2 regions of the Sphingomonas sp. GW821-FHT02B09 genome follow, and region 2 is predicted to be linked to the other one. Evidence: riboswitches for the same ligand, from Rfam matches in the RefSeq annotation. Region 2 holds a riboswitch; the other holds the start of a gene.
What was found. A riboswitch is a leader RNA that binds a small molecule or an ion and turns the genes downstream of it on or off. The one in region 2 is predicted to bind glycine.

Region 1 (3,405 bases), on a different contig from region 2:
GCCCGGCCTTCGTGCCGGGCTTTCCTTTATGTGGTCACGGCCACTCCATGAACATCGCCGCGGTCGACATGACCGCGTGTCATTCTTGTTGCAGCAATGATCCAACAGCGGAAGCGCTTACGATTCGTGCTTTCGAGTATTTAGCCCGAAAAAGTTCGTGCTTTCGAGTAGAATAGACGTTTCTATTCGTGCTTTCGAGTAACAATGGCGCGCCGCCATTCGTGCTTTCGAGTAGGAATGCACCGCATTCATTCGTGCTTTCGAGTAACAATTCGCAGCCGTCGGCGAATCACCCGACCGGATTGGTTCCCTCTGCCACGGCCGATTCGACGATGGTGCGATGCTCGCTCAGCACCGCCTGCCCCGGCTGCGGCCGCGGCGTGATCACCACCCGGTTCTGCGGCGCCTTGCGGCCGCGGCGCGGGGCGGCGCCTTCCTCCTCGGCCGCCTCGCTCTCGACCAGCTCGAGATGGTAATCGGGGATGCCGTCGGTCGCGACGATCTGCTTGAGCGCCGCCTTGAAGTTCGACAGCGGGTTCTGATAGCCGATCTGCAGGCGGAAGGTGGCGAGATCGAGGTCGAGCCCGCCCTCCTCGCAGGTCGAGCGCGCCACCTCGTAGATGCGCCGTTCGATCGGCCCGAGCTGGAAGTAAGCGGCGGCATAATCGAGCACGTGGCGATCGAGCAGGATCGCGCGGAACAGCCAGTCGCACAGCCGCACCTTGACCGCCTTCAGCCGCCGCTCACCGCTCTTCGTCTTGGAATAATGGAGTTTTGCTTCGGAGAGCCACGAGAAGAAGCCCTCCTCCCCCTCCCCGCCCGCTTCGATGTTGGTCTTGATCTGCGTACCCTGTAGCCGTTCCAGCGCCTCCGACAGCCGGCCGTAGGAGCGCGCGCTGTGGTTGGAGCCGGTGACCGAAAACAAATCGTGCGCGGTGAAGATGAAGTCCTGCTCGACGTGCTCGCCCGCCTCGAGCTTCGCTGCCATCAGGCTGGCGATATAGAGCACGATCTCCTTGTCGTAGATCGTCGCGACGCCGCTTGCCGAGGGTCGCACCTCGATCGACACGGTGGCGTGGTCGTAGGTCAGCGGCTTCATCCAGGCGTTCTTGGACAGCGCGAAGAAGGGAAAGGCCATCAGCGACCGCTCGCCGCGGATCTCGCCGTGCAGCGGGCTGTCGAGCGTGAACAGGTCGCGGTGCGGCACGGTACCGGCGCTGGCGGACGGGCGGGTCGGGGCAGGGGAACGGGCCATGATCATTTCCTACTCGAAAGCACGAACTTTTGGCACCCCACACGGGATTCCCGAGGGAAAATGGGCTTGGACGCCGTCCCATTCGTGCTTTCGAGTAGGAAATGGCGCGCGAGCGGCGGGTTTCGCCGACCCATGGCGGGCTCCGGCAGGAGCGGGCGCCGCGCCCGACGTATGCCGTACGACGCGTCGGATTGTCGACATGTCTATGCCTCGACCTTGTACTGCCAAGTCCTTCGAATCTTTTGCGGTGCCAGACGCCACGAGGTCGATCTGTCGACATGTCGATAGCTCGACAGGATGGAACGGGCGCGTGCGGTGCCCTTGACCGGTGGCGGGGCGATGATACCGTCCGCGACGTCGATCAGGGAGAGACCGGGCTGGCCCCGGCGCCGAAGGAGCAACCGCCCCGGAAACTCTCAGGCAGAAGGACCGATCGACGACGACATCTGGAGAGTGGCGCCAGCCGGTGCCCGCCGACGGGATAATGATCTCAGGCGCAAGGGACAGATGGGGCATGCAGGCCGGCAGCGACCGGCGGAAGGACCGCATGCACACCGATCCCGTCACCGCGCCGCTCGACCGCAACCTCGATCGCCCGATCAGCGTCGCCGAATTGTTCACGATCGGCATCGGCCCGTCGAGCTCGCATACCGTCGGCCCGATGCGCGCCGCCTTCGACTTCGGGCAGCGCGCGCTCGGACAGGGCGCGGGGCAGGGGATAGGGCAGGGGGCTCCGGTCGGCGTCACCTGCGATCTCTACGGCAGCCTCGCGCTCACCGGGCGCGGCCATGCCACCGACACCGCGACGATCCTCGGCCTCGCCGGCTGGGAGCCCGAGCGGCTCGATCCCGATGCCGCGCCGGCGATCCTCGCCGATATCCGCGTCGAGCGGCGGCTGACGCTCGCCGGCCGCCACGTCATCGCCTTCGCGCCCGACGACGTCGTCTTCCACCCGCGCGACTTCCTGCCCGAACATCCCAACGGCATGACCTTCACCGCCCGCTATGCCGATGGCGCAACCTATGCCGAGACCTATTTCTCGATCGGGGGCGGCGCGATCCTGCGCAAAGGCGAACGGCTCGCCGCGGGCAATGTCGCGGTGCGCCACCCGTTCGGCTCGGGCGCCGATCTGCTCGTGCTCGGCGATGCCACCGGCCTGTCGATCGCCGAGCTGGTCCGCGCCAACGAGGAGGCGTGGCGCAGCCCCGCGGAGACCGACGCCTTCCTCGACGCGGTCCGCGCCGCGATGAGCGCGTGCATCGACCGCGGCATCGCGCAGGAGGGCATATTGCCCGGCGGCCTCAAGGTGCGGCGCCGCGCTCGCGCGATCCAGCAGGGCCTCACCGGCGACACGCCCGGCCGCAATCCCGCCGAGGTGTTCGAGTGGGTCAGCCTGTGGGCGCTCGCGGTCAACGAGGAGAATGCCGCCGGTGGCCGGGTGGTCACCGCGCCGACCAACGGCGCGGCCGGCGTGCTGCCCGCGGTGCTGCGCTTCTACGAGACGCTGATCGAGGGCGCCGACGACGAGGGCGCGCGCCGTTTCCTGCTCACCGCCGCGGCGATCGGCATGCTCTACAAGAAACGCGCGTCGATCTCAGCCGCGGAGATGGGGTGCCAGGGGGAGGTGGGGGTCGCCTGTTCGATGGCGGCGGGGGCGCTCGCCGCGGTGCTCGGCGGCAGCAACCGCCAGATCGAGAATGCCGCGGAGATCGGCATGGAGCACAATCTGGGCCTCACCTGCGACCCGATCGGCGGGCTGGTGCAGATCCCGTGCATCGAGCGCAACACGATGGGTGCGGTGAAGGCGATCAACGCCGCCTATCTCGCGCTGCGCGGCGACGGCAGCCACGTCGTCAGCCTCGACGCGGTGATCGAGACGATGCGCCAGACCGGCGAGGACATGCGCTCGAAATACAAGGAGACGAGCCTCGGCGGGCTCGCCGTCAACGTGGTGGAATGTTGACGTGTCGGCGTGTCGACAGCCATACATCCAAGCATGTGCGACTTGAGCGGAATGCACATCGACAAACCTAATCGTCGATCCCTATGCAATCCGACATGTCGACACGGCGACATGTCGTAGCCTAGATGTGCCTGTTAACCCTTTGCAGCTAGGCACAAGCCATGCGTATTCTCGTCACCGGGGGAGC
Region 2 (3,405 bases):
GTGGCGGACGTAGACGGGCGCGCCGTGCTTCTCGATCGCGAGTTCGACGATGCGGATCGCGCGGTCGACGCCGGCGCAGAAGCCGCGCGGTGCGGCGATCAGCAGTTCGAGGACGGGCTTGCCGCCGTCCGCGGGGAATTGGGAGGCCATGCCGGCGGTTCTACGCGATTGGTGCGGCGCACGGAAGTACGCGATTGGCTCACCGCGCGGAAGTACGCGATTGCTTGCACGCGGGAAAGCCGGTTCCTATGGTGCGCCGCGCATCGCCCGGGTTCTCCGGCGGGGCATCACTGTCCGTTCGACAAAGGTACGCGTCCTCTTGAAAACCTCGGCTTTAGGCCTGTCCGCCCTCGCGCTGATCCTCTCGGGCTGCGCCAGCAAGGGCGAGATCGTCGAAGGCGGCATCTCCGCCGTGCGCTCCGCCTGCCCGACGGTCGGCGTCGCCGCCGGTACCGGCGACATCACCCTGTTCGATCCTGCGACGAGCCGCGACGCGAGCGCGATCGACGTCGTCGCCAGCATGACCAACGTGCGCGGCGCCTGCAACGACGCCGGCGAGCAGATCGCCACCAGCGTCACCTTCGACGTGCTCGCGCGGCGGACGCGGACCGAGGGTCCGCGCGACGTGGTGCTGCCTTATTATATCGCGATCGTCCGCGGCGGCTCGGCGGTGACCGCCAAGCGCAAGGGGCAGATCGCGGTGCATTTCGACGCCGGGCAGGCGCGCGCGCAGGCGCAGGGCACCGCCTCGACGCAGATCGCGCGGGCGGCGGCGACCTTGCCCGACGAGGTGCGCAACCAGCTCACCCGCAAGCGCAAGGCGGGCGACGAGGATGCCGCGACCGATCCGCTGGCGCGGCCGGAGGTGCGCTCCGCAGTGCTGCGCGCGACCTTCGAGGCGCTGGTCGGCTTCCAGCTCACCGACGACCAGCTGAAGTATAACGCGCAACGCTGATTCTCATCCCTTCCCGCGCAGGGAGGGGAGGGCGTTTCCGCATTGACTAAGGCCCCGCTGCCCGTCACAGCACCACGCGTCGATGCCGGGCGACCGGCATGGGCGGGCGCGGGAGAGAGCCTCTGCACAAGGAGGCCGCCGAAGGAGCAACCACCCCGGAATCTCTCAGGCAAACGGGACCGCGCGCTGCCTTATCGACACTCTGGAAAGCGTTCCTTTGAGGAGCCACCGAAGGGGTAAGCCCGCCGCGCCAAGCGCCGGGTCAAAGCTCTCAGGTCACCGTGACAGAGGGGGTATGACGGATCGATTGCGGCCCCGTGCCGTCTTTGGTCCCGTGCCTTTCTTGGAGACGGTTGATGAGCGATTCGCTGCCAGACACCTTGCCCGACCCGCTCGACGACCTCGACGGCGACGAGCCCGCAATCCAGCTGCTGCCGCTCGACGGCTGGCACCGCGCCCGCGGTGGCCGCATGGTGCCGTTCGCCGGCTATGAAATGCCCGTTCAATATGAGGGCATCATGGCCGAGCATCTGTGGACGCGCGAGTCCGCCGGCCTGTTCGACGTCAGCCATATGGGTCAGGTCGGCTTCACCGGCGACGGGCTCGACGCCGCCGGCGTCGCCAAGGCGCTCGAAGCGGTGCTGCCGGGCGATATCGCCGGGCTCGCCGCGACCAAGATACGCTATTCGCTGCTGCTCAACGACGAGGGCGGCATCCTCGACGATCTGATGGTCACGACGCTGCCCGCCGAGGGCGCACATCCGTTCGGCGCGGCGAGCCATTATGTCGTCGTCAACGGCGCGACCAAATATGACGATCTCGCCTATCTGCTCGACGTGCTGCCCGACGATCTGACGATGAACCTGATGGAAGATCAGGCCTTGCTCGCGGTGCAGGGGCCCAAGGCGGTCGCCGCCGTGTCGCGCCTGATCCCCGGCGTCGAGGATCTCGTGTTCATGACCGCGGGCGCGTTCGACTGGAACGGCCATGCGCTGTGGATCAGCCGTTCGGGCTATACCGGCGAGGACGGCGTCGAGATTTCGATCCCCGCCGAGGCCGCCGCCGATTTCGCCGATGCGATCTGCGCCGAGCCCGAGGTCAAGCCGATCGGCCTCGGCGCGCGCGATTCGCTGCGGCTCGAGGCCGGGCTGCCGCTCTACGGCCACGATCTCGATCCCGAGACGACGCCGGTGATGGCCGACCTCGGCTTCGCTCTGTCCCAGCGCCGCCGCGAGGCCGCCGATTTCGCCGGCGCCGCGCGTATCCTCGCCGAGCGGACCGATGGTCCCGCGGTCAAGCGCGTCGGCCTGTCGGTCGCCGGGCGCCAGCCGGTGCGCGAGGGCGCGAGCGTCGTCGACGCCGAGGGCGCGGTGATCGGCCGCGTCACCAGCGGCGGCTTCGCGCCGAGCGTCGGTGCGCCGATCGCCATGGCCTATGTTCCCGCCGCGCTCGCCGAGGCCGGCACGCCGCTGCGCCTTGTCCAGCGCGGCAAGATCCACGAGGCGACGGTCGCTCCGATGCCGTTCGTTCCCCACCGCTATGTCCGCGCAGGAGGCAAGTGATGAGCCGTTATTTCACCGAAGATCATGAGTGGGTCGATGTCGATGGCGACACCGGCACCGTCGGCATCTCCGATTATGCGCAGGGCCAGCTCGGCGACATCGTGTTCGTCGAGGTGCCCGAGACGGGCAAGCAGCTCGGCAAGGGCGACGAGGCCGCGGTGGTCGAATCGGTCAAGGCCGCGTCGGACGTCTATTCGCCGGTGTCGGGGACGGTGACCGAGGGCAATGCCGCGCTGTCGGACGATCCCAGCCTCGTCAACTCGGATCCGGAAGCGGAGGGCTGGTTCTTCAGGATCACGCTCAGCGATCCGGCCGAGCTGGAGACGCTGATGGACGAAGCCGCCTATGCGGAGTTCGTCGCCAAGCTGTAACGATCAGCCTCGCAATTGGTGCTCCGCTCTGGTCGATGCTTCGCCGCGCTTGATACGTCACCCCGGACTTGTTCCGGGGTCCACGCGGCGGCGAGGAGGATGGTCTGAAACGATAGGGCGCCCCTGCTGCCCGGTGGACCCCGGAACTGGTCCGGGGTGACGGGATCTGCGGGGATGATGGATCGAACCTCAGCCCGTCGCCATAGGTAAAGCCCTTCCCACACGCGGGGCTCTCAAGGGAATGATGATGCGCTACCTGCCGCTTACCCAGCCCGACCGCGACGCGATGCTCGCGGTCATCGGTGCGGGATCGATCGACGATCTGTTCGTCGACGTGCCCGAGGCCGCCCGCCTGTCCGGCCCGATCCACGACCTGCCGAACCACGCCTCCGAACTGGCGGTCGAGCGGCACATGACCGCGCTCGCCCGCCAGAACACGGTCGCGGGCGAAGTGCCGTTCTTCCTCGGTGCGGGCGCCTATCGCCATCACGTGCCGGCGAGCGTCGATCACCTGATC

Region 1: another riboswitch for glycine. It lies ahead of AC07U4_RS20975 (L-serine ammonia-lyase); the one in region 2 lies ahead of gcvT (glycine cleavage system aminomethyltransferase GcvT).

What each region holds. Positions count from the first base shown of each region.
Region 1 is NZ_JBWKVV010000008.1:3,736-7,140, forward strand. Features, by position in the region: gene AC07U4_RS20970 (replication initiator protein A) at 290-1,255, opposite strand; glycine riboswitch at 1,608-1,697, shown strand; gene AC07U4_RS20975 (L-serine ammonia-lyase) at 1,803-3,218, shown strand; gene rfbB (dTDP-glucose 4,6-dehydratase) at 3,380-3,405, shown strand, end outside.
Region 2 is NZ_JBWKVV010000001.1:1,139,701-1,143,105, reverse strand. Features, by position in the region: gene ispH (4-hydroxy-3-methylbut-2-enyl diphosphate reductase) at 1-150, opposite strand, end outside; gene AC07U4_RS05245 (hypothetical protein) at 320-955, shown strand; glycine riboswitch at 1,055-1,147, shown strand; glycine riboswitch at 1,148-1,253, shown strand; gene gcvT (glycine cleavage system aminomethyltransferase GcvT) at 1,312-2,517, shown strand; gene gcvH (glycine cleavage system protein GcvH) at 2,517-2,888, shown strand; gene gcvPA (aminomethyl-transferring glycine dehydrogenase subunit GcvPA) at 3,136-3,405, shown strand, end outside.